DNA from 3 places in the Aminiphilus circumscriptus DSM 16581 genome. Region 1 is predicted to be linked to each of the others. Evidence: riboswitches for the same ligand, from Rfam matches in the RefSeq annotation. Region 1 holds a riboswitch; each other region holds the start of a gene.
The links. A riboswitch is a leader RNA that binds a small molecule or an ion and turns the genes downstream of it on or off. The one in region 1 is predicted to bind molybdenum cofactor.

Region 1 (9,646 bases):
CGGGAAAAACGACGATCATCAGCCTGCTCACTCGGTTTTACGACACCGACGGCGGCAGGATCCGCATCGACGGCATGCCTATCGAGGCGATCACCCGCCGTAGCCTGCGGCGATCCGTGTCGTTGGTTTTGCAGGACACTTTTCTCTTTTCGGATACGATCCGGGAGAACATCCGGTACGGCCGAATAGACGCCAGCGACGAGGAGGTGGTTGAAGCGGCCCGACAGGCCCATGCCCACGAATTTATTCTGCAATTGCCGCATGGCTATGATACGGTGCTGACCGATAACGGCCAAAATCTCTCCCAGGGACAGCGTCAGCTGTTGAACATCGCCAGGAGTCTCCTGTCCAGGGCTTCGGTACTCGTTTTGGACGAAGCGACATCGTCGGTGGATACCCGGACGGAGCAGATCATTCAGAGTGCATTGCTGACACTGATGAAGGGTAAAACGAGTTTCGTCATAGCTCATCGGCTGTCCACCATCAAAAATGCGGACAAAATTGTCGTGATCGACGGAGGGCGCGTCGTGGAGCAGGGGACTCACGAGTCTTTGCTGGAGAAAAAGGGGTTTTATTTCCGGCTCTATGAAAGTCAGTTCAAAACAGGGATGCTGAATGGAGTTCCTGGGGGGTGATGCATGTGCTCGGGTGCGGAGGGTGTTGCTCGGCTTCCAGGTTGAGGACTCCCCAAGGCGGTTTGGAGCCGCGGTTGTCGTGCAGTGTGTCCCTCGTCGCCGTGACGAACGCACCGGCTGTCGAGGATTCCTTGGCCCGTCCACTTGGCGGGGGATGGAGGCAAGGAAGGAAATGGCGGAGCGGAACTTTTTTGAGGCCCTTGCGGCCGAATACGGGAGATCCTTTTCCGGCTGGGATTTTTCCTACGTCAATGAAAGGATGGTCTCGGATCCTCTGCCCTGGAATTATCGACTTGTTGTGACGGATGCCGTCTCCGCTTCCGGGTCGCTGCTCGACATGGGAACCGGAGGCGGTGAGTTTCTCGATTCCCTGCCCGCGCTGCCTCCGGTCACATTTGCGACGGAGGGATACGCGCCGAACGTGCCGATCGCGAAAGCCCGACTGCGTGAGAAAAACGTCCAGGTCGTCGAAATCGCCGCCGACGATGTGCTTCCGTTTGACGATCGCTCCTTCGACCTGGCGATCAACCGCCACGAATCGTTTGCTGCCGAAGAGGTGGCGAGAGTGCTGAGACCATCGGGAAGATTCATCACGCAGCAGGTCGGCGGCATGAATGGTCTCGACATCAACGCATCTCTGGGCGCGCCTCCACCGGGCCATGTCGGCTGGTGTCTGCTCGAGGCGAAAGAAAACCTTTTGTATGCGGGGTTCAAAATTACGACGTGTCGCGAGTACATTGGGAAAACGCGGTTCTATTATATATACAGTCTCGTGTATTTCCTGAAGTGCATTCCCTGGCAGATTGCCGATTTTTCCATCGACGCGTACTTCAGGCGACGGTGTCTCTTGAACAAAGAGATACAGGCGCGGGGATACAGGGATTTCATTCTCCATCGCTTTCTGCTCGTTGCGGAGAAATGAGTTCCGCTTCCCGATGGAATTTTTGCAACGGCAGCGGAATTCTTTCGGCACAGTCGGAATTGGAAAAGTGCGCGGATCGTGCCGGAGATGCCTCGTGGGTTTCGAAAACTCCAGGGAGTTGCCCCTGCTGCGGGAGTCCTCGACCCGGGTGGCAGGGCTCTTTCCTGGGCAACCGTGGAAGGGAATTATTTCTCGTGGGAGCGTTCCTTGCACGAAGAATCGTTTCGTCATCGGTTGCTTTCTCCGGGAACCGGCACGAAGCGTGCCTTTCCTCGGGGTGCCTTGTCGCTGTCTTTTGTGGACTCGCATTCGGGTTCCGTCCGGGCTGGGGTGACGAGGGGGAATGCGCACGTGGATTCAGCGGCGGTGCTGCCGTTCGAGACGGGAAACGGAAGGGAAGGATGTGCGCGGTGGATCGTTCGACACTGGCTCTGTACGGCCTTACGGGGGTGCTCTTCGCCCTTTCCTGGATGAAGGACAGGACGAAAACCCGGCTTGCCCTGAAAAAAGCCTGGAAGACCCTCTCGGGCATGGTCTTTCTCATGGGGTCCATCATGCTCTTCGCCGCCCTCGGGGTGGTGCTCGTTCCCCAGGAGGTGCTCGTCGCGTTCTGGGCAGAGAGAGCGGTTTCTTCGGGGCGTTTTTGGCCTCTCTGGTGGGGGCCGTGACGCTCATTCCCGCCTTCGTCGCCTTTCCCACGGCGAAGATCCTCCTCGACGCCGGAGCGGGCGTGCTCCAGATCGGCGTGTTCGTCTCCACCCTGATGATGGTGGGTGTGGTCACTCTTCCGCTGGAATCCCGGATCTTCGGGCGCAAGGCCGCGGTCGCGAGAAACGCCCTGGCCTACCTCTGGTCCTTCGTGGCGGGTTACGTCGTCTTCTGGGCGGTGCGCTGATGGTGGCGTCTCCGGTTCGGGGCATGCGGGAGGAGCAGCGGCGGCAGGAACAGCCGAAACAGGGGAAAGCCGGCTCGGAATGGGCGCAGGGTCCGTCCGGAAACGGGAAGATCCCTGCGCCGGGAGGCGGTTGGAAGAGCGGGCTCCCCGCGTTCGGCGTCGCCCTCGCGCTTTTGGGCGGCCTTTTCTTTCTGAACCCGGCCCAGGGAAGAGAGGTGGCCCGGCTCTGGAAGGAAAGTACCTACACCGTCCTCGGTCTTCTGCCTCCGGTGTTTCTGCTCCTCGGGCTCTTTGACAGTTGGGTGTCCCGGGAACGGATCATTCCCCTGCTCGGGGAGGGATCCGGCATCCGGGGCGGCGTGCTCGCCACACTTCTGGGCGCCCTCGCTGCGGGACCGCTGTACCTCTCTTTTCCCATCGCGGAGGTGATGCTCGTCAAGGGAGCGAGCCTTCGGAACGTCTTCGTCTTCGTCGGGGCATGGTCCACCATGAAAATCCCCATGTTTCTCTTCGAGGTGGGGAGCCTCGGGGGGCGCTTCGCCGTGGTGCGCTACGCCGTCTCCCTCGTGGGGATCGTGCTCATCGCGAAAGGCACGGAACTCTTTCTCGGAAAGGAAGAACGCCGATTCCTCCTGGCGCGGTACTACGAGACGGAGGCGTGAGGAAGTCGGCGTTCTTTTCTGTCTCGTGCCTACCGCATCATCGAGTGGAGCAGCGTCAGGTAGTCCTCTTTCGTCATCGGCCTGGGATTGCTGCGGTTGCTTCCGTTCTGCGCGGAGTAGGCGGCGATGGTCTCCAGGTCTTCCTTTTTGACGCCCAGGGAGGCGAAGGATGGAAGGCCTACTTCCTCGGCCAGGTGTGCCACGTGCGTCACAGCTTTTCGAGCGCCTTCCTCGTCGGTCGCGAAGGAATATCCCATGGCGGCGGCGATCCGGGCGTACTTTTTTGTGCAGTAGGGCAGATTGAACTCCATCACCGGGGCGAGCGCCACGGCGTTGCACATGCCGTGGGGTGCGTCGTAGAGGCCGCCCAGTGCTTCGGCAAGGCAGTGCACCGCCGCCACGTCGGAGTGGGAGAAGGAGATGCCCGCCAGAACGCTTCCCATGAGCATGTCCGTCCGGGCCTCCATGTCGTCGGTTCCGGAGCGGACGGCCCTCGGCAGGGAGGCCGTGATCATCTCGATGGCGTGCAGGGCGCAGGCGTCCGCGATGGGCTCCGCGGGCAGGGCGGTGAACCCCTCGATGGCGTGGGTCAGTGCATCCATGCCGGTGGCGGCGGTGAGCATCTTCGGCATGGACGCGGTCAGCCCGGGATCGCACAGGGCGACCTTCGCCGCGATCCGGGGATGTCTGATGCTGAACTTGAACTTGTCCGTCGTGTCGGTGATGACCGAGCTGAAGGTCACTTCGCTGCCGGTTCCCGAAGTGGTGGGAATGGCGACCAGGGGCAGCGTTTCTCCTGTGACCGCGTTCCGCCCCTCGTAGTCCCGTATTTTTCCTCCGTGGGTTGCCACGATGCTCATGCCCTTGGCGCAGTCGATGGGGCTTCCGCCTCCGACGGCGAGAAGGCAGTCCGAGCCGAACGCTCTGGCGGCTGCGGCGCCCTCCATGACGTTCCTGTCCTTGGGGTTCGGTTCCACCGCGCTGAAGACCTCGAAAGAAATCCCCTCTTTTTCGAGAGCCCTGATGATTGGTGTGAGAATCCCCGCGTCGATCACGCCGCGGTCCGTAACGAGAAGCGGACGCTTTTTCCCCAGCTCTTGCAGCACCGTGGCGATGGTGGCGGAAACACCAGCGCCGAATTCGATCCGCGTGGGAAGCTCGAAGCTGAAGCTGTTCCTGATGTCCAAGAGAACCCCCTCCTTTCCTGTCTTCTGTGTCTGCCTTTGTCCCCAGCCCTGTTCCTTTGGGGGCCGCTTTCCTCACCCGCCGCATCCGGCTGGATGCGGCGGGTGAACATTCGGGTCGGTGCCGGCTCAGGTTCAGGTGCCGGTGTTCCGCCGCGGCCTCTCCGTTGTGTGCCGTTTCCTCACCGGGGAACGTCCGCCGATGTCGGAACGGAAAGGGTGGTTTTGAACACGATCACCGCTTCCCCCCGGATTTTCACCGTCTCCGGTTCGCCGTTTCGGACGCGCACTTCCACGTGCACTTTTCCGGGGCGACCGATCTTCTCGCCCTGAAAACCTGTGAAACGCAAGGTTCCATCGTCCCCGGGCCGGGCTAGCCCGAAACGGACCAGGTAGCCTCCGAGCGGCCCATGGGCGTTTCCCGTGACGGGGTCCTCGGCCACGCCGATCGCCGGGGCGAACATCCTTCCCTCCGTGAGAATGCCCTCCCGGGCAGTGTCTAAGGTGAACAGGAAATAGCCGTTGCAGCCGATCCGCTTGCTGAGGGCCGTGAGTCCCGCATTGTCGGGTTCGAGTGCGTTCAGCGTTTTCGCGCTTTTCAGGCAGACCATCACCTTGGAGTGGCCGGTGGAGGCGATCCGCACGGGACATCGGGGGTCCATGTCGTCGGCCGCAAGGTGCAGGGAGGTGAGAAGCGCGTCCGTATTCTCTTTTTGCAGCGGCTCGGAGAGCTCGAATTTTCCCTGGGTCATGGAGACGGTGTAATCCTTTCCGTCGTCGCAAGCTTCCACGGGCAGGATGCCCACCCCGGTCTTGATGCGGAGGACCCGGCCGCCCAGATTTGTCTCCTTCGCCTTGGCGTAGAGGGCGGCGATGGTGGCGTGGCCGCAGACGGGAACCTCCGTCGTGGGGGTGAAGTAGCGCAGGTGCCCGTCGCACGTATTGTCCGGAGGGGACAGGAAAAAGGCGGTCTCCGAATTGTTCAGCTCCCGGGCGATCCGCTGCATGGCGTCGTCGGAAAGTCCGTCCGCGTTGGTGATCACTCCGGCGGGATTGCCTGCAAAGGGGGTTCTCGTGAAGGAGTCGATCTGGTAGAGCGTGTAGGTTTTCATGGGTGTTTTCCTTTCTCGCGTTCCTGGATGTGGGGCAGAGGGCGCCGCGCTATTCCGCGGGCTTCACCGACACGGACCACTCCGGTCCGGAGGCGATGCCGAAGGTTCCGGCAAAGCTGTCCATGTTGAGGGCCAGGGACAGCTCCATGAGGCTGTTGTAGAAGAGCAGCGGCTCTCCCTCGGGGACGTCGCCGAAGGTGTTCACGTAGGGGATGTTTCCCTTGAACACTTCCTTTCCCTCGCGGTAAATCGTCACTTCGTATTTTTTCCCGAACTCGGGTTTGAGTGTGTCGAAGAGAGGCTTGCCGATGTTGGTCCACACGTTTCCGTATTGGATGTCGAGCACGGGAATCGTTCCCAGCGCCGTCCCGTTCCGGATCTCCGCCCTCTGGTAGGGGATGCGTACCAGGTCGCCCTCGACAAGAGGCCCCACTTCCTCGAAGGTGAGTTGCCCCGAGGCGAGCCTGGCCCCCACATACGCGAAGAGGTCGCGACCGAGGAACGTGTAGGACTGCTCCGATCCCGGCAGCCGGTGTTCCGCTTCATCGATGAGGCGCACTGCGTCGATGCCCGTCCGCTCCTCGACGATGGTGAGCGTTCCGTTGTCCGGCGTGACGATGTAACGGCCGTCCTTCGTTTTTGCCACCACGGAGTGGCGTTCCGTCCCCACGCCGGGATCGACCACGGAGACGAACACCGTGCCCGCGGGCCAGTATCCCAGGGTCTGATACAGGCGGTAGGATGCCTCCCAGATGGAGTAGGGGGGAATCTCGTGGGTCAGGTCGAACAGGGGGAGGCCGGTGTCCACGCCGAAGGCGACGCCCTTCATGGCGGACACCGCGCCGTCCTTGAGGCCGAAGTCGGTCTGGAAGACCAGGGCGGTCTTTGTCGTCGCCGCCTCCGTGTGAGAGAGAAAAAAGACGAGGAGGAACACCGCGACGCACACGCGCTTGCGCAGTTTGTTCATGAAAAGAAGGCTCCCTTCTGCGTTGGAGATGGGGCGATCCGGTCGGCGGGGGCTCTCTCTTCCGTCGCTGCGAGAGGGGCTGTCCCCGGTCAAGTCGGCGAATCGCCACTGTTCGGTATTATCTGTCAGAGTGCCGGGAAAGGAAAGGTGCAATGTGTTTCCCACACACTCCACCGCAGGGATGACCGGCGGTTCTTCGCGGCGGGGTTGACGTGTTTTGGTCTTCTGGGTACAGTATGTACGGTTTAACTGGAACGAGAACCATTTCATCATATACACCTCCGAGTCCGTGTTCCTGTGGGAGCGATCCTATGGAAGCGGACCGAAGGGCTCCTTCGGAAACGAAGGCGCCTCCCGTGTTCGGAAAGGAGGAGATGCAGGCTTTTCGGCCTCTGCTGTCCATCCGTCCGTTGGCGGGTGGACATTTTTTGTCCCCGTCGTCGCATGGAAGGGACAGCCCCGGAAGGCGGAAAGGAAAACTGTTGCGTTTTGAGGAACGAGTCCTTTGAAACGATTTCTCGCGCTGCTTCTTTTACAGGATGGTGTTTTCCCCGTGCCGCGGCAGTAGCGGCACCTGCTCGAAAAGAAAGGATGAAACCGCATGCATCGGAGAAACGTTGCATTCCGTTTCCCGCGCTTTTCGTTCCTTTTTGTCCTCACCGTTGCTCTCGGCCTCGTGCTGGGCGGCGTCGCCGCGGCGAAGGCGCCTGTGCTGCGCATGGCCACAACCACCAGCACGGACAACACGGGACTTCTGGACTACCTGGCGCCCCTTTTTCAGCAAGCGACCGGAATCGAGCTTCAGTGGGTCGCTGTTGGAACCGGAAAGGCCATCGAGTTCGGCAAGAACGGCGACGTGGACATTCTCTTCGTCCACGATCCCGAGTCGGAGAAGGCGTTTCTGGACGGCGGCTTCGGCGTCAACCGCCGCCAGGTGATGTACAACGATTTCATCTTCATCGGTCCCAAGGAAGATCCGGCGAAGATACAGGGACTTTCCGCCGCGGAGGCCCTCAAGGTCATCGCTGCGAAGAAGGCGGTCTTCACGAGTCGCGCCGACAAATCGGGCACGCACATGAAGGAACTTGCCCTCTGGCAAGAGGCCGGAATCGACGTTCCCGACAAGGAACCCTGGTACATCCAGGTTGGACAGGGCATGATCCAGACCATCAACATCGCCGCCGAGCGGAACGGCTACACCCTCACCGACCGGGGCACCTTCATCAAGTACGAGGAGAACCACAAGGGCAATCCTCCCCTGGTGATCCTCTCCGAGGGTGACAAGGCCCTGCGGAACCAGTACAGCGTCATCGCCGTCAATCCCGCGAAGTGGAGCGACGCCCGCTACGACCTGGCGGTGAAGTTCATCGACTGGATCGTCTCTCCCGAGACGCAGAAGGTCATCGCGGAGTTCAAACTTTCCGGGAAGCAGCTTTTCTTCCCCAACGCGGGAGAATAGTCCCGGCAGAAGGAAAGCACGAAAGGAGTCCTTGAGAATGATTCGTCTACAGACGTGGAACAAGCGCCTTGCACTTCTTCTCTTCGTCGTGGCCGTCTCGGTGTTTGTCGCGCTTCCCGCCAGTGCGGCAAAGGAAGTGCGGCTCTCCAGCACCATCGGCCCCATCGACGCGGGCATCGTGAAGGTTTTCGCAGACACCTTCGAGAAGAAGACGGGGATCAAGGTCGTCTTCGAGGGGGCAGGAACGGGAGCGACCCTCGAAAAGGCCAAGACGGGGAACTTCGACATGGTCATGGTCCATGCCCGGAAGCTGGAGGACAAGTTCATCGCGGACGGGTTCGGCATCGACCGGCGGGATGTGATGTACAATGATTTCGTCATCCTCGGCCCCAAGGAAGACCCCGCGGGTGTGCGTGGAATGAAAGATGCCGCCGAGGCGTTCAAGAAGATCGCCGCTGCGGGTGCGCCTTTCGTGACCCGGGGGGACAATTCGGGAACCCACGTGAAGGAAATGGAAATCTGGGAAAAGGCGGGCATGAAGCCCGAGGGCGACTGGTACATCCTCTACGAGATCGGCAAGGCGGGCAACAAGGCCACCACGGAGTTTGCCAACCGCCGGAACGCCTATGTCCTCATGGACCGTGCCACGGTACTTACCCTGGGGAAGAGCATTTCCCTCGAGGTGCTCGTGGAGGGAGATCCCTTCCTGTTCAACTACATCGCCGTGATCCGGGTGAATCCCGACAAATTCCCCGGCCTGAACGTGGCGGAGGCATTGGCCTTCACGGACTGGCTCTGCGGTGACGAAGCCCAGAGCATCATTAAGGAATTCGGCGTGGACAAGTACGGGCAGCCGCTCTTCTTCCCCAATTCCGACGAGTGGAAGGCGAAGCATCCCCAGTAGACCTTCCTGGGGGTGGTGGTCCCGGTTTTTCCGAACGTGTCGGATCGCCGGCGGGGGCCGTTTCCTCTGCCGGCGATCCGTTTTCAGAGGTGAAAAAAACTCTTCTTCATGGCGTCACGTGTACCGAGGGGCGGGAGGATCGTCTTTCCCGCGAGGTGTTTCCATCATTCCGTCTGGAGGGAGTCTCCATGGACTATATCGCTGAAGGTGTTCTGCAGGCTCTGTCGCTCCTTCTTGCCGGCGACGAGGAGACCTGGGACGCCATTTTCACCACGATGAAGCTCTCGTCCCTCTCCATCGCAGCCAGTCTCGCCCTGGGCATCCCTCTGGGTTTTCTTCTGGGGTACGCGGAGTTTCCGGGGAAAAAGATCTGCCGCGCCGTGGTGGACACGCTCCTCGCCCTGCCCACGGTGGTCGTCGGGCTGCTCGTCTACGCCTTCATTTCTCGGAGGGGCCCCCTGGGGGAACTGGGACTCCTTTTCACGCTTCCCGGTGTCGCCATCGGACAGGTGATCCTCGCGCTTCCCGTGGTGGTGGCCATGACGGCCACCGCGGTGGAGAGTCTGGACCGGCGCCTTTCCCTTACACTGCTCACGCTGGGGGCGGGGCGGAGTCAGCTCGCCCTGGCGAGCCTGCTCGAATCCCGCTACGGCGTGCTCCTCGCGGCGGCGAGCGCCTATGGACGCATCATCTCCGAGGTGGGGGTCTCCATGATGATCGGAGGCAACATCAAGTGGCACACCCGGACCATCACCACCGCCATCACCCTCGAGACGGGAAAGGGGGAGTTCGCCATGGGGGTGGCCCTCGGGCTGGTTCTCCTCCTGGTGGCCTTTCTGGTGAACGGGTCCGCGTCGTTGCTGCGAAGGAGGGGGCGCGCATGACCGGAGACGCCCTCTACGAGGT
Region 2 (9,646 bases), 550 kb from region 1:
CCCTAGAGACGGGGAGCGGAGTCGCCTCCGGCGTCTCTCAATCTCAGCCTCCGCCCACCACGGGGAAGATGGAGATTTCGTCGCCATCCTTGAGAGGCGTGTCGCCGCCTCCCGTGTGGGCGATGTGGCGGCCGTTCACGAGAACGATGAGTTCTCCCGAGACGTCGTCCCCTTCGAGGACTTTCGTGCGGAACGCGTCGCCGTACCGGTCGGCCAGGACGTGCAGAAGAGTTTTTACGGACGGAGCCGGAGGGAGCTCGATCTGCCGCTCCTTCGTCATGTCCCGGATCAGACTGAAGAACGTCACTCGTATCAAGGGGAGCCCGCCCTTTTCAGTTCAGAGGGAAAGCCCGAGTTCGGCGAGCTTCTCCTTCGTGGGAATGCCCTGGGCATCCCATCCTCGGAGCGTGTAATACTCGGGGATGATTTCTTTCACCCGGCTCAGTTTGCCCTTTGCGGGGCCCTCGGGAATGGGTTCTTCCAGGAGGCGTTTCGGCAGCGTGTCGTCCTTGGCAGGGTCCAGACCCTCCCGGAGGTTGAAGAGACGCTCCAGGTTCCAGATGCGGTCGCCGCAGGCCATGATCTCCTCGGTGGTTCGCTCCAGCCCCGTCACGTTCCGGAGGATCGTCGCGTAGTCGTCGGCGCCGAGGGCGAAGGAGGTGAAGAGGCACATGCCCGTGGAGTCGATGACGGCGGTGAGATCGTGGAAGATCTTGCCCCACTGGGCCTTGCCCTCGATCTCCCAGGGATCGAGCTTCTGGGGTACGCCAAGGACTTCCGGCGAGATGAGGTAGCCCCGAACATGGCAGGCGCCGCGGTTGCTCACCGCATAGGTGAGGCCGATCCCCTGGACGCCTCGGGGGTCATAGGCGGGAAGCTCCTGTTTTTTCACGGAGATGGAGAACTCGGGATGGCCGAAGGCCTCGCAGAGGCGGTAGCTTCCCAGGGCGAGCTTCTTGCCGAGTCCTTGGGCGCGGCCCATCTTCTCGACCCAGTACAGAAGTGCCTCTTCCGAGCCGAACCGGAGCGCCGGGCCGCCTTCGAGTTCCGCCTCGGGAAGATGGCCCTTCTCGTAGAGTTCCATGGCGGCGGCGATGGTGGTTCCCGCGCTGATCGTATCCAACCCGAGTTTGTTGCAGAGGAAATTCGCCTTGATGATCGCGGGGAGTTCCTCGATGCCGCAGTCACCGCCGAAGCACCAGATGGACTCGTACTCGGGGCCCTCGCCCTCGAGATCGTCCACTTTCGTCACCCGTCCGCAGGCGATGGGGCAGGCGAAACAGCCGCGCTTTCCCGTGAGGTATTTCTCCGCCAGGGTCTCTCCGGCCTGTTTCTCCGCCTCGGTCATGTAAGCGCTCTGGAAGTTCTTGTAGGGATAGCTGCCGATCCCGTTCACCACGTTCACGAGCACCGCCGTGCCGTAGGTGGGAAGCCCCTGGCCGGTGACGCCGTGTTCCTTGATCTTCTGCATGACGCCACGAAGAGTTTCCTTGAGCGCCTCCGGAGCGGCTGGGGTCACGGTGCCCGAGCCCCGGACGACCACGGCCTTGAGATTTTTGGATCCCATGACGGCTCCCACGCCGCTCCGTCCGGCGGCGCGGTGCTTGTCGTTCATCACGCAGGCGATGAGGGAGAGTTGTTCTCCCGCGGGGCCGATGCAGGCCACCTTGGCCTTGTCGTCCCCCACCGCTTGGATGAGCGCGTCCGTGGTGACGTCCACGTCCTTGCCCCAGAGTTCCGACGCGTCCCGGAGTTCCACCGTGTCGTCCTTGATCCAGAGGTACGCGGGCTTTTCGGCCTTGCCCTCCAGGACGAGATAGGCATAGCCCGCCCGGGCTAGTTCGGCTCCCCAGAACCCCCCGCTGTTGCTCGAGGCGATGAGCCCCGTGAGAGGGCTTTTGGTGACGACCATATAGCGTCCTCCCGTAGGAACGTTGGTGCCGCTCAGGGGGCCGAGGGCGAAGACGAGCTTGTTCTCCGGAGAAAGGGGATCGACCTTCGGCGTCAGCTCCTCGTAAAGGAGGCGCGTGGCGTATCCTCTGCCGCCGATGAAATCCTTCAGCCACTCCTGGCGGAGTTCCTCGCGCGCGATGGTTCCCGTGGAAAGGTTCACTCGCAGCAATGCCTTGGACATGTTCCCACTCCTTCCCTGCCTCACTCTTCCGCCTTTTGGGGCGGAACTGTTTTCCCTGGGTCTTTCGAGCATCTCTCGTCTCTTGCAGCTCTTCATTTCGGGGGCCTTCACTCTCGTTCCTGTCTGTGGGGATACGATTTCTTCTCGTTCTCAGCTCTTCTGTCGCGCCACCTCCTCAGGGGCACCGCACGAGATTGCGGTCCCAGAGACAGTCGCTGCATGCCGGAGAATCACCCCAGCAGTCACTCTCGGTGGTTTTGGGATATTCGCACACGGGAAGCAGGTGGCAGTCCAGGCAGGAGGCGTAGAGAGCCCGCCGGAGGCGCCACCGGAAACTTACGTAGCGCTCGTCGTCCCAGATCGCTGGGAGGGAACGTTCTTTCAGGGAACCGAAGGAGGCGGCCACCACGCTCTTTTCTCGCCCAAGGACCCATTCGGGATAGGTGTGGGCCAGCCGGTAGCAGGGCACCACGGCGCCGTCGGAACGGATCACGGCGCTTTCGGAGCGCACGAAATTGCAGTGCTTTTCCGAGGAAAGGGCGAATCTTGGCAGCAGGGCCGTCACGCCCGCCCGTTGACAGGCGACGAAAATCTTCCGCTGAAGTCGCGCCTCCTCCTCCAGGGAGAGGGGATAGAGGACGAGTTGCGTCAATTCTTTCGTCAGGGGAACGAGATTGCTCATGGAGAGCACCGTCACTCCCACGGAGGAGAGCGTTGCGGGGATATCCGCCGCATGGTCCACATTGGATCTGGTGAGGACGAAGGCGGCACGGAGTTCCGGAAGCAAACGCCCGGCGCGTTTTTTCTCTTCCTGGAGCATGCGGAACGTTTCCAGATGTGCCGCCGCCAGGGTCTCCCGCCCGGGAAGGAGCGCCTGTTCCGCCTCGAAGGAAATGTCCACCGCGTCCACGCCGAGCGCCACCAGTTCGCGGGCCATCTCCCGGGTCACGAGCGTTCCGTTTGTGGTGAGGGAGACGCGCAGGCCCCGCGCCTTGGCGCAGCGTACCGCGTCGAGAAAGCGCGGATGCACCAGTGGTTCTCCGAGTCCGGCGAAGTGAAAGGTCTCCAGGTGGGGAAAATCGCCGACGGACTGAAGAAGATTTTCGTAGACGTTCCAGTCCAGATCACCCTCGCCGTCCTTCCGGAAGAGGCGGAAGCACATGGGGCAAAACAGATTGCACCGGGAGCTCAGCTCGAGATAGAGCTTCCGGAGACGTCGGTCCCGTGGAATGAAGATGATGCTGTCTTCCAGAGAAAATCGGGCCCCCGACGTGGAGTCCATGGGGAAATCGTTCACGCGTTCCTCCTCTTTTTTCTCTCGCTCTTTTTGCGCCTTGGACGGGGGATGGAAACGCGAGAAGGGAGGCCCTCGAGGGCCTCCCTTCTTTGCGAATCCGGCAGGCGGAAAGATTACTCCTTCCACCCATTGCCCGTAGCGCCTCGGAGAGGTGCGACGGGTCGAAGGTGCGTTTATTCTGCTTGGGATCTCTTGCTCATGCGAACAATTTATTTTATTTGGAAAGCATAGCATGTCTTCCCTTTCCTGACAAGATGATGGAAGCCGGAAGCGTGGATATCATTTTTTTGCAGAGGAGCTGCGGCGTCATTTCGGAAAGCTCCGAAAGAACGGGTTTTCTCAATCCGGAACGTGCATTTCCAGTGCGTTCCGGATTGAGGAGTCGTGCCGTGAAATGCCTACCGTGTTTTATCGTTGAAGCCGTCAAAAAAGAAAAAAGAACGCGATTTCTCGAGGAAAGATTCGAATATGACGATCTATTTTTCGGAGAAGAGTGATGGCGATCTTTTTTGACCAAAACTGATATTTGACTAATACTAACCTTTTGACTATCCTTTGACCATCACGAGGGAAAACCGCCGGAAATCCGGCGAACAATACGAGAACGAAGGAGGAGGAGCACCATGAAAAATCTTGTACGGTATTCCAGACCAGCGCCCATGAGTCTCATGCCCGAGGTTGACGAGTTCTTCAGGAGTTTTTCGGATCTCTTCAATGCGGCGAACACGTCCCTGCCGGTGGAGATGTACGAAGAGAACGGCGAAGTGGTCGTTTCCTTGGATGTGCCGGGAATCGATCCCGACAAGATCGAGGTTCGGGCTTTTCCCGATCGGCTCCTCGTCCGGTCGAGCCAGGAGACGGCGGAGGAGTGCCCCGAAGGACGGACCTACCACTGTCGGAAACGGGCGACGAAGGTCAACTACAGCATTGCCGTGCCCGCAGAGGTGGATCCCGAAAAGGTGCGGGCTTCCGTGAAGAACGGCGTCATGACAATCCGTCTTGCCCGGAAGGAGCGCGACGAGGGGCGGGTTGTGGAAATCAAAAACGAGTGACGGAGGAATGTGCCGAGAGAGGGGCGACGCACGCCCCTCTCTCTTTGTCCTTCCGGAAATGACCTGGTATTTCATGAGCCGGGGGTTTCCGGGACCGTTCGGGTGGGTGGTGCGCACGAAAAGGCCGGGGTATTCCTCCGGCCTTTTCGCGTTTCTGGAAGGATTTGGAAGGATTGGAAGAAGTGGCACGCAGCGGTTGTGCCGAATCTGTCCTCGCGCTTTATGGATTCAGGGGGACGAGCCCCTCTTGCGGAATGGTGACGCTACCGAGGATACACCGTCATCGCAAGAGCCGCCTCTGGAGAAATCCCGAAACGATGCTCCGTAAAAGGGCTGGAAGCACGGGAACGTCGAGTTCGTCCGAGGTGTGGAGCACCAGCGCCTCAGAGGGTGCCGTATCTTCATCCGGAAACCGTGACGGGTCTTTTTCGGACCGCCGGCGGCATGTGAGGAGGTGTCCCTGGATGACAATTTCGCAACACCCACTTGACATGTTGGGAAGAAGCGTGTAAAGTGCTCCACAACACAAAAATCCGAGTTGAAGGGAGGCAGGGCGATGCGTTCTCAGAACAAAGAAGTGTTCATGCAGAGGAACAGTTCTTCCGGGAACGACGCGCAGTGCCTCCGGAGTGCGGTATCTTCTCTTCCTGACTCCCGATATTATTACGTGTTCTCCTTTACCAGCGGCCAGTGGCGGTATTACGCCAGTGGCCCTTCGCATTTGGGAACACCGATATTCGGCAGACCGGGGGCAGAAAGCGTATTCTCGGGAGGAGGACGGAAGGGCCGGGTGGCCTGAAACGTCGAAGATCCTCCGAAAGCAACCGGGAAGAGGTAAAGAAGGCAAGGCCGGATTCGGGTTCCCACCGAATCCGGCCTTTTTCGTTTTCCCCTTCGGGGGAGAGAGCTTTTCGAGGAGGTGCTCGAACGATGATGATTCTGGAAGTGGACCGCAGCTGCCCCAAGGGAGACATGGCACGAATGATCCAGCGCGCGGAGGAGCGCGGGTGCTACGCTCGGCTCGTTCCCTGCGAGGACGTGTACTTCATTCTCGTGGACGCCCGCGTGGAGGAGATGGCGAGCCTCGCCGCCGATACTCGGGTGCGTCGCGTGGTGGAGACGAAGAGTTCCTTTCCGCTGGCGAGCCGGGATCTCTGGAGCGGCACCCGCCCCGTGGAAGTCGCGCCGGGGATCTCCGTGGGCGGGAGCGGTGCGGTGGTCATGGCCGGTCCCTGCTCGGTGGAGAGCCGGGAGCAGATCCTGGAGACCGCCTTCGCCGTGAAGGACTCCGGCGCGGCGATTCTGCGGGGCGGGGCGTTCAAGCCCCGGTCTAACCCCTACTCCTTCCAGGGCATGGGCAACGAGGGCATCCGTCTGCTCTGCGAGGCCCGGAAGGAGACGGGGCTTCCTCTGGTGACGGAGGTCATGGAGGCCGAATCGGTGGGGCTGCTCCTTCCCTTCGTGGACATCTTTCAGGTGGGGACCAGAAACATGCAGAACTACTCCCTCCTCAAGGAACTGGGCAAGGTGGACAAGCCGGTCCTTCTCAAGCGGGGCATGTCCGCCTCCATCGACGAGTGGCTCCAGGCGGCGGAGTACATCCTCGCGGGGGGCAACTTCCGGGTCATCCTCTGCGAACGGGGCATCCGCACCTTCGAGACCCGCACGCGGAACACGCTGGATCTCTCCGCCATTCCGGTGGTGAAGTCCCTGAGCCATCTTCCCGTGGTGGTGGACCCCAGTCACGGCACGGGGCACCGACACCTGGTGGCGCCCATGTCCCTCGCGGCGCTCGCGGCGGGGGCGGACGGTCTTATCGTGGAGGTGCACTCCGATCCCGACAAGGCACTCTCCGACGGTCCCCAGTCCCTCAACCCCGCCCAGTTCGGGACGCTCATGGGGCAGATCGAGGGAATGCTCTCCGCCCTCGGGCGGAACGTTCTCCGGGCGGACGGCCTGGAAACGGCATCCCGCCGGGGGTGCGGAGAAATACCGCTGGCAACGCCGGTGGTTTCGGGAGCGATCTGACGAAGCGGAAAGAGAACGGCGCGGACAGTGCGCCGAAGAGAGGACGAGAGGACGCCCACCGCGAAGACCGCCGTGGTGCGTCCGCTGAGGGAACGAGAACGTAAGGAGGACACGGCAATGCGGATGAAACAGGCACATGTGGGTATTCTCGGATTGGGACTTCTGGGTGGATCTCTCGCGCTGCGGCTCGGCGGATCGGGAGGAGTGCGGCGGGTTTCCGGATGGGATGCGGATCCGGCGGTGCGGGCCGAGGCGGCTCGAAAGGGTATCGCCCATGTACCGGAACATCTGGAGGACATGCTGTGCGGTGTGGACGTTCTCATCTTCGCCGTTCCCATGCGTTCCCTGGAGGAAGCGAATCGCCGGGTTCTCGGAGCGCTCCGGCGGAACGCCGGAATCGGTTTCTCCGAATGGCCGGACCTGGCTCCAATGGAACCCCTTGAGGGACCCCGGGTCGTGATGGATCTTTCCAGCGCCAAGGTGGAGCCGGGAGAGCTGCTCCGCGGAGCCTGGAGGAGCCGTTACGTGGGGTTCCACCCCATGGCGGGAAAAGAAAACGGCGGCATTGCCAACGCCACGCCGGATCTTTTCGAGGGGGCCTGCTGCGCGGTGGTGCCTTTTGCGGAGACCTCCGAAGAGGCCTTGGCTGTGGCAGAGGAACTCGCGCTCCTTCTCGGCGCCGGTGCTGTGCGGATCGATCCCGCCGAACACGATGCCATCGTCGCCACAGTGAGCCATCTCCCTCTTCTGACGGCTGCGGCCATGGTGCTCACGGCAAAGGCGGAGGGAAAATCCCACGCGGCCCTCGCGGCCCTCGCCGCCGGAGGATTCCGGGATGCCACGAGAGTGGCCTCCGGTCCGGCCTGGCTGGGGACGGACATGGTGGATGCCAACGGAGACCAGATCCGGCGCGTGGCGGAGCGGTTCATCGCCTCCCTGAAGGAGATGCTCGCCCTGCCGAAGAAGGAGCTGGAGGCCCTTCTCGCCGAGGCCGCGAATGCCCGGGATGGTCTGGTGACGGTGGTCCATAAGGGGAGGGCCGCATGAGGCGCGTCGTTCCCGCTCACTCCGTCCAGGGGACCGTGACGCTTCCCGGGGACAAGTCCATCTCCCATCGGGCGGCTCTTCTCGGCGCCCTGTCGGTGGAGGGCGTGACGGTGACAAATTTCTCCGGAGGTGCGGATTGTGCGTCCACACTCGCCTGTCTGGAGAAGATGGGGGTGATGGTCCGTCGTTGCGATCCGGGAACGGTGTACGTCGCCAAAAACGAGGCGTTTCTGGAGCCTGGGGATGTGCTTGACGCGGGCAACTCCGGGACGACGGCGAGAACGCTCTGCGGTCTTTTGGCGGGTGTTCCGGGCCTCTACGCGGTGCTCTCGGGAGACGAAAGCCTGCGGCGGCGACCCATGGGACGTGTGGTGGACCCTCTCCGGGTCATGGGCGCCCGCATCGACGGGCGCGCCGGCGGCGCCTCGCTGCCGCTCTGCATCAAGGGGACGCGCCTTACGGGAGGAACGCATCGCCTGCAGATCGCAAGCGCTCAGGTAAAGACCGCCCTCCTGCTCTCGGGGCTCTCCGCCTCGGAACCCACCACTGTCGTGGAGCCCCTTGGAACGCGGGACCACACGGAGCGGCTTTTTGATTTCCTCGGCATTCCCTGTACCAGGCGGGACGATGCCATCACGATCTTTCCCTGCGAAGAGGTGAAGGGGGGGGCATGGCGCATTCCCGGGGATGTCTCCGCCGCGGCGTTCTGGCTCGTGGCGGCGGCTATCCTTCCGGATTCGGGGGTGCACCTTCCCGGATGCGGGCTCAACCCGACCCGGACGGGAATGCTTTCTGTGCTCCGGCGCATGGGGCTCGCCGTCGAGGTGACGGAAGAAGACTGCTCCGGCGGGGAGCCCGTGGGGGATCTCCTGGTACGGAGTGCTTCCCTCGAAGGGACGAAGGTGTTTCCCGAGGAAATTCCTTCCCTTGTGGACGAACTGCCCGTGCTGGCCGTGGCGGCTACCCAGGCGAAGGGGATCACGGAGATTCGCGGCGCGAAGGAGCTTCGGGTGAAGGAGTGCGATCGCATCGCCGCCATGGCGGAGGGATTGAGGACGCTCGGAGCGGATGTGGAGGAGCTGGAGGACGGATGGATCCTCCGCGGGCCGGTGCGCCTTTCCGGAGGGCGGGTGCGCAGTTTCGGCGATCACCGCATCGCCATGGCCTTTGCCGTGGCGGGGCTCGCCGCGACGGGACCGGTGGAGATCGACGATTCCGCCTGCGTGGACATCTCCTATCCCGATTTTTTCGAGACCCTGGAAACTCTTGTCTGCCGGGGGTGTGCCGTCTCATGACCCTGCGTTTTCTCACCAGTGGAGAATCCCACGGACGGGGATTGCTCGTCGTTGTGGAAGGTCTCCCCGCAGGGCTTTCCCTCGCGCTCGAGGATCTGGAGGGCGAGCTTGCCCGTCGTCGCCGCGGCTACGGCCGCGGCCCACGCATGGCACTGGAGCGCGACGCCGTTCAGGTTTGGGGAGGGCTCCGAAACGGGCGCACCACGGGGGCTCCCGTCGGATTGTCCCTGGATAACGCCGAGGCCGCCCTCTGGGAGCCCGCCCTCGGTCCTTGGCACAACGATTCCGAGGCGGCCAGAGCGCGGCGCATCACCGCTCCCCGCCCCGGACACGCCGACCTGGCTGGGGCCGTGAAGTACGGGCACGAGGAGTTTCGGGACGTTCTCGAGCGCGCCAGCGCACGCACCACCGCTCCCCGTACTCTTGCGGGAGTGCTTGCCCGGCGCCTTTTGGCGGAATTGGACGTGGACGTGGCCGGTGCTGTGGACGCCATCGGCGGGGTCCTGGTGCGGCTTCCCGAAGATGACGAGGGGTGGCGCACCGCGAGACATTCCTCTCTGGGGTGCGCTTTTCCCGAGGATGAAAAAACCGTCGAGGAACGGATCCGTGCCGCGAAGGAGGCCGGGGACAGCCTGGGAGGAACCTTCGTGGTCGCCCTCCGGAACGTTCCCGCTGGAATCGGCAGCGGTGTAGAATGGGACCGGCGCCTGGATGGACGTTTCGGCGCGGCCCTCCTTGCCGTTCCCGGTATCAAGGGAGTGGAGATCGGCGACGGTTTCGCCGCCGCCGGAGC
Region 3 (9,646 bases), 600 kb from region 1:
GAGCACTCTCGCATGTCCTTCAGAAAGGCCACCGTCTTTGAGAAGCGCTCGCACCTCTTCGGGCAAGTGGAGTAGGCGCAGCTTGTTCGTCACCGCACTTCTGCTCCAGCCGACGCGGGTCGCCACCTCCTCTTGCGTGAGTCCAAACTTTTCGATGAGAAGAGAGAGGGCTTCGGCGACGTCAAGAGGTGAGAGATCTTCCCGCTGGATGTTCTCCACAAGGGCAACTTCCAGGAGTTCTCCATCCTCAACGGAGAGCACATGCACAGGAACATCTTCAAGTCCCACCATGCGAGCGGCGCGCCACCGCCGCTCGCCCGCCACAATCTGGTATTCTCCCGAGGGAAGCTCCCGAACGAGGAGGGGCTGCACGATTCCGTGTTCACGAATTGAATCCGCGAGAGATTGAAGGGCGTCCGGGTCCATGAACCGCCGAGGCTGTTCTGGATTTGGAACGAGATGAGAGAGCGGAAGTTTGCGCGGATTCCTTTGCGGTTCTCCGTTTCCCGAGTCCGGGAAAAGAGCCTCCAATCCCTTTCCTAGCGCTTTTCCGCGAACCATCGCGCCCGCACCTCCTTCGCCAGTGCATCATAGGCATCGGCTCCCGCGCTTGTGGGGTCGTAATAGGCAATGGGCTTCCCGAAGCTCGGGGCCTCGGAAAGACGAACATTTCTTGGAATGATGGTTTCGAAGACATCCGAGCCGAACTGACGCCGTACCTCCTCGGCGACTTCCTTCGCAAGACGGGTTCTTCCGTCGAACATGGTGAGCACCACACCTCCGAGGGTGAGCGTTTCGTTCAGATATCCCTGGATGAGCCGAACGGTGCGAGTAAGCTGGCCGACTCCTTCAAGGGCAAAATACTCACATTGGATGGGAACAAGGATCCTTTCCGCAGCCACAAGGGCGTTCACCGTGAGCAACCCTAGCGAGGGAGGGCAGTCGATGAGCACGAGGTCGTAGGGATGGGAACAGTGGAGCTGACGGCGCAGGCGGTTTTCCCGGCTCATGGCTCCCGCCAGTTCGACCTCCGCTCCGGCCAGATCGAGCGTTGCAGGAACAAGATGAACTCCTTTCCAGGCGGTGGGAACGAGAACTTCCTCCATGCTCGTACCCTCGACAAGAACATGATAGATGCTCTTCGAGAGGCTTTTTCTTTCAATGCCCAATCCACTCGTGCAATTGCCCTGAGGATCCATGTCGAGGACCAGTGTTTCAACGCCCAATATGCCCAATGCTGCAGCGAGATTGATGCAACAGGTAGTCTTTCCGACGCCTCCCTTTTGATTGGCTACCGCGAAAACTCGCACGAATCATTCACCTCCACCAGGGGTGCTTCTCCGCCATTCCGGGTCTTCGTGGAATGGCGGAAGGACATGCCGCATTCTTGCGCAGCAGGACGAGATACCGTGATTTGCCGTTCAGTTCATAGGACATCATCTCCGGAGATGCCAGACCGAGCAAGGCCCAGGGATTTCGAATTTCCGCCAGCTCCTTCTCAACACCCGGTCCTTTCATGGCGAGAACACTCCCACCCACTTGCACGAGAGGGGCACACAATTCGGCAACCGTCCCGAGATGACTCAGCGCCCTCGCACCCACCAGAAGGAACGTTTCGCGCTCCCGTGCGGCCAGTTCTTCCGAACGAACCGCCTCGACCCGAACGTTCTCCAGACCGAGGAATGCCACCATAAGGCGCAGCTGTTCCGCTTTTTTCCGAACGCTGTCACAGAGTACGACCTGAAGATCCGGACGGCATACGGCCCAAATCATCCCCGGCAATCCTCCTCCCGAGCCCAGGTCAAGAACCAGTCCTCTCTCCCGGGGAAGAACATCCACCGTGGCAAGGCAGTCCAGAACATGTTCCGACCAGATGATCTCCGGATCGGAAGGGCCAATCAACCGGGCTCGGGAGTTTGCCTCCACAAGAAGGGAGACATAGCGGCGCAGCAGGGCTTCCTGTTTCTCATCCAACACGATCATGCTCGGAACCCCTTTCGTTTTTCTCCATCCTCAGGACGCGAGTCTTCTCGAAAAAAAAGGAGGGCGTGTTCGATTTTTTAGGGAATCTCTGAATAAGACTGCTTCAGCCCCGCAGGGCGCCTCGCAGAGCCTAATGCGACCCGAGTCAAGGGAAAGCAAAAGGTCTTTATTCAGGGCTTCCCTAGCTTTTCACGACGATTCCCCGATGCGCTTTTTTTCCTCAAAAATCCGTCTTTCAAGGACTTCTGAGCGCGCAACATCGCGTGCGCCGACATTGCACACACCCATTTCAAAAGTGGTGAGGCAAAAACCGCCGCGATGACGCCGTTCTCCTCGTATGAGCATTTCGTGTGAGCATTTTGCTCCGTTCTATGTATGAAGGAAGGGTTACACGCTTCATCAACGACGTAATCATCAACGACGTAAGATGAGGAATCGAGAAGATCGTTTGTTTCCCAAGGTGTCTTCGCATCTGCGACGAAGATCGGCCTTCGTTTCACCTTAATGACGGACCTTTCTCATCCTTCAAGAGGAGGTCGTTCACGAGAAGCGCAATGGAACTTACCCGGAGATTTTTCAAGGTTTTGCCCGTGTCTTTTTCGAAAAATACGGTACCATAGGAACCACGGGATGATGTGGGCGTTCAGCCAAAAGCCCCCATCACGAGAGGGAGGACCTCATGCGACTGTACGAGAAGATCCTCGACCACATCCGCAGCATTCCCGACGGCGTCGTGGAACGACTCGTTCTCGGATGGCACGGAAGCTGTGTGCTTCTCCGGGACGGGCGATGCGGCATCGGCACTGTTCCATTGCCCGGCCACGAAGTGCTCCGCAGTATCCACTCCCATACGGAGAACCTTCTCCGCCAGAGCGCCCAGGGATTGGCGGAACTGCTCGTCTCGCCCTTTCCTCAGGAGTTCGCCGCGGCATCCGCGGCGGCGGCGGCGCTGCTTCCTCCTCCGAAAGAGGGTTTTCCTCTCGAAACACTCCGGTTCCTTCCGCGAGGGGGAAAGGTGGCGCTCCTTGGTTATGATGCGGAACTGGTTCCGCTTCTTCGGGAGTGGGGATGGAGCCTGGCAATCTTCGACGACCTTCACTCCGCTCCCGATGTCTTTCCCGCCTGGTCGGGAGCGCACCTCGCCGGATCGTGCTCCTGGGCATGGATCAGCGCCGAAGCGCTTCGGGACAGACAGATTCTCTCTCTCATGCCCACGTTCAAGTCCATGGAAGGATGCATCCTTCAGGGTCCTGGAATTCCCTGGTCGCCGGAAGTGCTGGTGGAGGCGGGCATTACACACCTCCTCCTCCCCTCCTGGTCCAAAAGAGACTTTCCTTCCATTCTCACATATATCGAGGCAGGAGGAAATCCCTTGTCCTGTCCTTCCGTACTCTGGCGCCTCCATTCTCTTCTTTCCACGTCTTCGTCGTCGCTTCTTCCCTTTCCTCCGGAAAGAAGCGACAACCCTCACGCGTCACAGACAGAGACAAGGCAGGAAGCGGTGAAGAACGAAACGAGCTTTCCTCCGAGAGGAGGGCCTGCTCCGTGAAAAGAAGCACCATGCCGTCAAACATCCTGCGAAACCGTCGCAAGGTGAAATCACTCTCAGCGCTTCTCCTCGCACTTCTCGTCGCGACCGTTCATTTTTTTGACAGAGGAGACGCCTCTCTCGGCCTTGTCACAGAGGTTATCGACGGAGACACCATCGTCGTCACCACCGAGGATGGAAAAAGCGAGAAAGTTCGTTACCTCCTCATCGACACGCCGGAGCTGCACCATCCCACCCGCGGAGAAGAGGAACTCGGAAGGATCGCCGCGTTGGAAAACAAAAACCTCGTCCTGGGGAAAAAAGTCCGACTGGAAGAGGACGTGGAACGCCGGGACCGTTATAACCGCCTCCTCGCCTATGTGTGGACCGAAGGACCTGACGGCGAAGTGCTCGTCAATGAGGAACTCGTTCGGCGAGGAGTGGCCATGCCGTTCACCCTGCCACCCAACGTCCGTTATGTGGAGCGCATTCGCGACGCCTTTCGGGAAGCCCGAGAACAGCGACGTGGTCTCTGGAACGCCGCCGCGGGGCGACATTTCACGGGAGAACAGATCTGGGCGGAGCTGCCCACTCTCGCAGGCTGCTTCGTCACGCTGGAGTTCCGCACGGCAAGAGTGGAAAAGAAGGGAACGCGCTCTCTTCTCCTCGAAAAGAAAGGACACACGGCAATAGTAGTCTACGAAAGTGACAGACCGCACCTCCCCTCTCTGGACATGCTTGCCTCGGGTAAATTGGTCTTGATGGGAAAGGTCCAAACAGGACGGGAAGGAGCGGAAATCATTCTCAGAGATCCCACTCAGATCGTGACTTTGAGCCCATAACATCTGTGCTTTTTTCGGCATTTTTCTCGAAAAACATACCCCTACAAAGAAACAACATGATGACGCATTCTTCTTTTGACTTCTTTTTCCACAGGCATCGTTGGGCGTGACAATTCGGTAACGACAGCCTCTCGAAGGCTCTTTTCTCCATAGATATCCACATTTCTTATCCACATATCCACACCCCTGGTGGAATCTGTGCATAAAGGAGGAAGAGTTCCATGTGGAAAATGGATCGTCCCAAAAACGACGCGGATGCTCTTGTGACCTATGGCCCTGGTTCCCCCGAGCGGGAACGCCTGCTCGCGGAACTGGAACGAGTGAGGAAAACACCCCGGGAGTTGCCCTGTCTCATTGGTGGGGAAAAAGTGTACACCGGCAAAACGATTCCGCTTCGCGTTCCCCACGATGCGACACGTTTTCTGGGAAACGCGCATCTCGCAGGACCGAGGGAACTCGAGGCCGCTGTGGAGAACGCTCTCGAAGCATGGAGAGATTGGTCCACCACACCATGGTATCAACGAGCGGCGGTTTTTCAACGTGCCGCGGACATGCTCGCCACGGTGCGGCGCACCGAGCACATCGCCGCCATCATGACCAATCTCTCCAAAACACCCTTCGAGGCGGAGATCGATCTCGCGGAACTCGTGGATTTCTGGCGCTTCAACGTCTTCTACCTCCACGAGATCTATCAGGAGCAGCCCCTTCAAGGACGGATGGAGATCAACCGTTTCGACTGGCGTCCCCTGGAAGGGTTCATCGTCGCTGTCACCCCTTTCAACTTCTATTCCATCGCGGGAAATCTGCCGACGGCCCCCGCCATGTGCGGCAACGTCGTCCTCTGGAAACCCGCGAAGAGTGTCCTTTACGCAAACTATCTCATCATGGAACTCCTCCTCGAGGCGGGACTGCCGCCGGGAGTGGTGAACTACGTCCCCTTCTCCAGCGCCGACGGAGCCACGGTCCTGCGCCACCCTTTCCTGAGCGGTCTCCATTTCACCGGAAGCTATGCGACCTTTCTCACCCTGTGGCAGACCATCGGCTCTTCCGTCGAATCCTATCGCTCTTTCCCCCGCGTGGTGGGGGAGACCGGAGGAAAGGATTTCATCTTCGCCCACGCGTCGGCGGACCCCATTGCCCTGGGAGCGAATCTCCTGCGCGGCGGATTCGAACTGCAGGGACAGAAATGTTCCGCCGCTTCCCGGGCCTATATTCCCGAGAGCCTCTGGGGCAGCGTGGAGGAGTACCTCCGGAGAGAGGTTCCCCTCATCTCCATGGGCCCCGTGGAGGACCTGGGCAATGCCATGGGAGCCGTCATCGACGAGGAGGCATTCCGCAAGATCAAGGGCTATCTCGACTACGCCCGGAACCATCCCGAGGAATACACACTTCTCCTGGGAGGCGGCTGCGACAACCGGAAGGGATGGTTTGTGGAACCCACGGTTATCCGCACGTCCAATCCACGAGGGAAGCTCATGACCGAGGAAATCTTCGGTCCCGTGATCACCGTCTACGTCTACCCCGACGACGCCTACGAGGAGACGCTCCGCCTCTGCGACGTCACCACGGAATACGCTCTCACGGGGGCTGTTTTCGCCGGGGACCGCGCCGCCATCGCCACGGCGGAATGTCTCCTCCGGCACGCCGCGGGCAATTTCTATATCAACGACAAGCCCACGGGAGCCGTGGTGGGGCGTCAGCCCTTCGGAGGATCTCGTCATTCCGGGACGAACGACAAGGCGGGATTCTGGAACAATCTCACCCGGTGGCTCTCACCCCGGAACATCAAGGAGACCACCGTTCCCGCCACGAACTGGAGACGCCCCTTTCTGGGATGACCTTCTCCCACCCCGGGCACGCCACGTCTTCAGACGCGTACTCAGGGTGGGTTCGTCCACAAAAAACCTCTTCCTCCGCAGAGGAGCGCACGCGAATCCGCATCTGCTCCATGGCCGGTGAACTGGTACGCCGCTCTTTCCGCCCAAGAAACGCATCCTTCTTCAAAATTCGAAAACGGCGCCCACTCCAAAGCGTTGTTCAAAGGACTCTTCGAGACGGGAACTCTTTTGTCCAGTTTTGTTCTTTTTTTAGGATAAAAATCTCGAAAAATTCTTTTTATTTGATTGTATATTGACGTTTTGCATCAATATCTTGCCACCCTTTGATTTCGTGCACAATATACATCTTCAAAAGAAAACCGTCTCTTCTCAAAATCACTTGACAGAATTCTTCATTCACAGGAAAATATTTGCAGTTCCATGAGTTTTTCCATTCACAAAGGAGGAGAACAACGATGGCTGTGGATGTTTCCAAGCTTCAACTTCCCGGAGATCTCACCCTGAAGCAGGCCCAGATGGTCCTTGAGGCCGCCCTGGCCGACGCAGTCGCCCAGGGCGTGCCCATGAACATTGCCGTGGTGGATGCTGGGGCCAACCTGAAAGCCTTCGCCCGCCAAGACGGTGCGTTCATCGGCAGCGTGGACATTTCCATCAAGAAGGCAAAGACCGCTCGCTTCTTCAACATGACCACCCGACAGCTCGGCGCCGCATCTCTCCCCGATGGTCCTCTCTACGGCATCGAAGTGTCCAACGACGGCGTCATTATTTTCGCCGGCGGCGTTCCTCTGAAGAACAAGGACGGAGTCATCGTCGGCGCCATCGGCGTCAGCGGCGGCACCATCGACGAGGACGAGCGTTGCGCCGACGCAGGAGCGGCGATTCTTCTCAAGTAAGCCGACCGCTGAATTCCCGGAGCGGGAGAAAGTTCTCTTTCCGTTTCGGAGAATCAGACTGAAAGGGACATAAGCGGACCCTTTCGCTCGGTATCAGGTATTACAACCGAAAATAAAGAAACCTTCCGAGCTGCATCGCCTACAAGAGCGATCTCACGGCATGCAGCCGTTAGGGTGTGTCTGGAAACGGACACGCCTCCCGTGTTTGGCAAGGAAGGCGGAGAAGAATGTTCTTCTTTCGGGACTGCCATCTTTGCGCACGGGCAGTCCCTTTTTGTTTGGAGGTGATGAAAGAAGGACATGTCACCAAAGCGACGGGCGTGAAAAGGCGGGGAATGGAAGCGCAACGCATCTTCTGCGCCAATCCCATGAAACAGAACGAGAGCGCACGAGTGAGCCGGGAAATTACAGGACACACAAAAAAGAGTTCAAGGGAGGTTGAAGAACGGTGATTCAGAAACGTTTCTTCGTCAACGGCGTGGAGCGCAATGTCATTGTCGATGGGGAGGACACCCTGGCGAAGGTATTGCGGGAACAGCTCGGTCTCACGGGAACCAAAGTGGGATGCGGAACGGGACATTGCGGCTCCTGCAATGTCATTCTCAACGGGAAACTGATTCGTTCCTGCGTGTTCAAAATCAACAGAATCACCGAAGGGGATTGCGTGACCACCGTCGAAGGCATCGGCACACCGGAAAAGCTGCATCCCCTCCAGAAGGCTTGGGTCAAGTTCGGCGCAGCCCAGTGCGGCTTCTGCACGCCCGGCTTCATCGTCTCCGCAAAGGCACTTCTCGACCAAAATCCCAAGCCGACCCGGGAAGAGGTCCGGGAGTGGTTCCACGTGAACCGGAACGCCTGTCGCTGCACGGGGTACATCCCCATCGTCGATGCCGTGATGGCCGCGGCGAAGGTACTTCGTGGCGAAATGAGCGAGAGCGAGCTGGAATACCGCCTCCCCGAGAACGGCCGTATCTGGGGCGGCACCTATCCACGCCCCACCGCGGTGGCGAAGGCCACGGGAACGCTCGATTACGGCGCGGACCTCGGATTGAAACTTCCGGAGGAGACGCTGCAGCTCGCGCTCGTGCAGGCCACGGTGAGCCACGCGAACATCCGGGGCATCGACACGTCCGAGGCGGAGAAGATGCCCGGCGTCTACAAGGTGGTCACCCACAAGGACGTGAAGGGGAAGAACCGCATCACGGGACTCATCACGTTCCCGACCAACAAGGGAGACGGCTGGGACCGGCCCATTCTCTGCGACGAAAAGGTCTTCCAGTTCGGCGATGCCATCGCCATCGTCTGCGCCGACACCTACGAGAATGCCTGCGCGGCGGCGGAGAAGGTCAAGGTGGACCTGGAGATCCTTCCCGCCTACATGAGCGCCCCCGCAGCCATGGCGGAGGACGCCCTGGAAATTCACCCCGGCACGCCCAACATCTACTACATTCAGAACCTGGAGAAGGGCGACCCCACGGGACCGATCTTCGAAACGGCCGCCGTCACCGTGGAGGACGATTTCTACGTGGGAAGACAACCCCACATGACCATCGAGCCCGATGTGGGCTTCGCCTACATGACGGACGACGGAATTCTCAAGATCCACTCCAAGACTATCGGCGCCCATCTGCACCTCTACATGATCGCCCCAGGGCTCGGCGTGGAACCCGACAAGATCGCCCTCGTGTCGAACCCCATGGGAGGCACCTTCGGCTACAAGTTCAGCCCCACCATGGAAGCCCTGGTCGGCGCGGCCACCCTCGCCACGGGAAAACCCTGCTTCCTCCGGTACACCTACTTTCAGCACATGACCTACACGGGGAAGCGTTCGCCCTTCTTCGTGAACATCAAGTACGCCGCCGACAAAGAGGGCCGACTTCTCGCCATGGAGACGGACTACAACGTGGACCACGGCCCCTATTCCGAGTTCGGCGACCTGCTCACCCTTCGAGGCGCCCAGTTCATGGGCGCGGGCTATAATATTCCCAACATCAAAGGGACAGGACGCACGGTGTGCACAAACCACGCCTGGGGCTCCGCCTTCCGCGCCTACGGCTCTCCCCAGTCCCTCTACTCGTCGGAACTTCTCATGGATGAACTGGCGGAGAAACTCGGCATGGATCCCTGGGAGATTCGCTTCAAAAACTGCTACCGCCCCGGCGCGACGAACCCCAGCGGTCAGGAACCGGAGGTCTTCAGCTATCCAGAAATGCTCGAGGCACTGAAACCCCGGTACGAGGCGGCGAAGAAAAAGGCGGAGAAGGAATCCACCGACACAATCAAGAAAGGTGTCGGCCTCGCCATGGCCTGCTACGGCTGCGGGCTCGACGGACCGGACAGCTCCGAGGCCTGGGCGGTGCTCAATCCCGACGACACCGTCACCATCGTCTCCGCCTGGGAGGATCACGGTCAGGGAGCGGACATGGGCGCCATTGGCACCGCCCACGAGGCACTGCGCCCCTTGGGCATCACCCCGGACCGGCTGCGCTTCACCTGGCCCGACACGTCGCAAACACCCAATTCAGGTCCTTCCGGCGGCTCACGTCAGCAGGTGCTCACGGG

Region 2: it holds a riboswitch for molybdenum cofactor, as region 1 does, so the genes downstream of both, K349_RS18510 (radical SAM protein) here and K349_RS0106160 (ABC transporter substrate-binding protein) in region 1, are expected to answer to the same signal.
Region 3: it holds a riboswitch for molybdenum cofactor, as region 1 does, so the genes downstream of both, K349_RS0103330 (molybdopterin-dependent aldehyde oxidoreductase) here and K349_RS0106160 (ABC transporter substrate-binding protein) in region 1, are expected to answer to the same signal.

The regions. Positions count from the first base shown of each region.
Region 1 covers NZ_JAFY01000002.1:1,172,020-1,181,665, forward strand. Annotated here, with positions in the region: gene K349_RS0106115 (ABC transporter ATP-binding protein) at 1-635, shown strand, start outside; gene K349_RS0106120 (class I SAM-dependent methyltransferase) at 808-1,557, shown strand; gene K349_RS19455 (hypothetical protein) at 1,968-2,225, shown strand; gene K349_RS19460 (hypothetical protein) at 2,222-2,452, shown strand; gene K349_RS16580 (permease) at 2,452-3,114, shown strand; gene K349_RS0106140 (iron-containing alcohol dehydrogenase) at 3,144-4,301, opposite strand; gene K349_RS0106145 (PhzF family isomerase) at 4,481-5,410, opposite strand; gene K349_RS0106150 (SAM hydrolase/SAM-dependent halogenase family protein) at 5,460-6,377, opposite strand; molybdenum cofactor riboswitch at 6,645-6,764, shown strand; gene K349_RS0106160 (ABC transporter substrate-binding protein) at 6,979-7,836, shown strand; gene K349_RS0106165 (ABC transporter substrate-binding protein) at 7,874-8,740, shown strand; gene K349_RS0106170 (ABC transporter permease) at 8,929-9,624, shown strand; gene K349_RS18585 (ATP-binding cassette domain-containing protein) at 9,621-9,646, shown strand, end outside.
Region 2 covers NZ_JAFY01000002.1:624,378-634,023, forward strand. Annotated here, with positions in the region: gene K349_RS0103625 (MoaD/ThiS family protein) at 44-307, opposite strand; gene K349_RS0103630 (aldehyde ferredoxin oxidoreductase family protein) at 338-2,134, opposite strand; gene K349_RS18510 (radical SAM protein) at 2,310-3,431, opposite strand; molybdenum cofactor riboswitch at 3,500-3,610, opposite strand; gene K349_RS16265 (Hsp20/alpha crystallin family protein) at 4,055-4,483, shown strand; gene aroF (3-deoxy-7-phosphoheptulonate synthase) at 5,414-6,511, shown strand; gene K349_RS17755 (prephenate dehydrogenase) at 6,629-7,558, shown strand; gene aroA (3-phosphoshikimate 1-carboxyvinyltransferase) at 7,555-8,853, shown strand; gene aroC (chorismate synthase) at 8,850-9,646, shown strand, end outside.
Region 3 covers NZ_JAFY01000002.1:567,277-576,922, reverse strand. Annotated here, with positions in the region: gene K349_RS0103375 (ParB/RepB/Spo0J family partition protein) at 1-561, opposite strand, end outside; gene K349_RS0103370 (ParA family protein) at 540-1,310, opposite strand; gene rsmG (16S rRNA (guanine(527)-N(7))-methyltransferase RsmG) at 1,318-1,983, opposite strand; gene K349_RS0103360 (Rossmann-like domain-containing protein) at 2,663-3,532, shown strand; gene K349_RS17735 (thermonuclease family protein) at 3,529-4,353, shown strand; gene pruA (L-glutamate gamma-semialdehyde dehydrogenase) at 4,575-6,191, shown strand; gene K349_RS0103340 (GlcG/HbpS family heme-binding protein) at 6,647-7,084, shown strand; molybdenum cofactor riboswitch at 7,196-7,316, shown strand; gene K349_RS0103330 (molybdopterin-dependent aldehyde oxidoreductase) at 7,533-9,646, shown strand, end outside.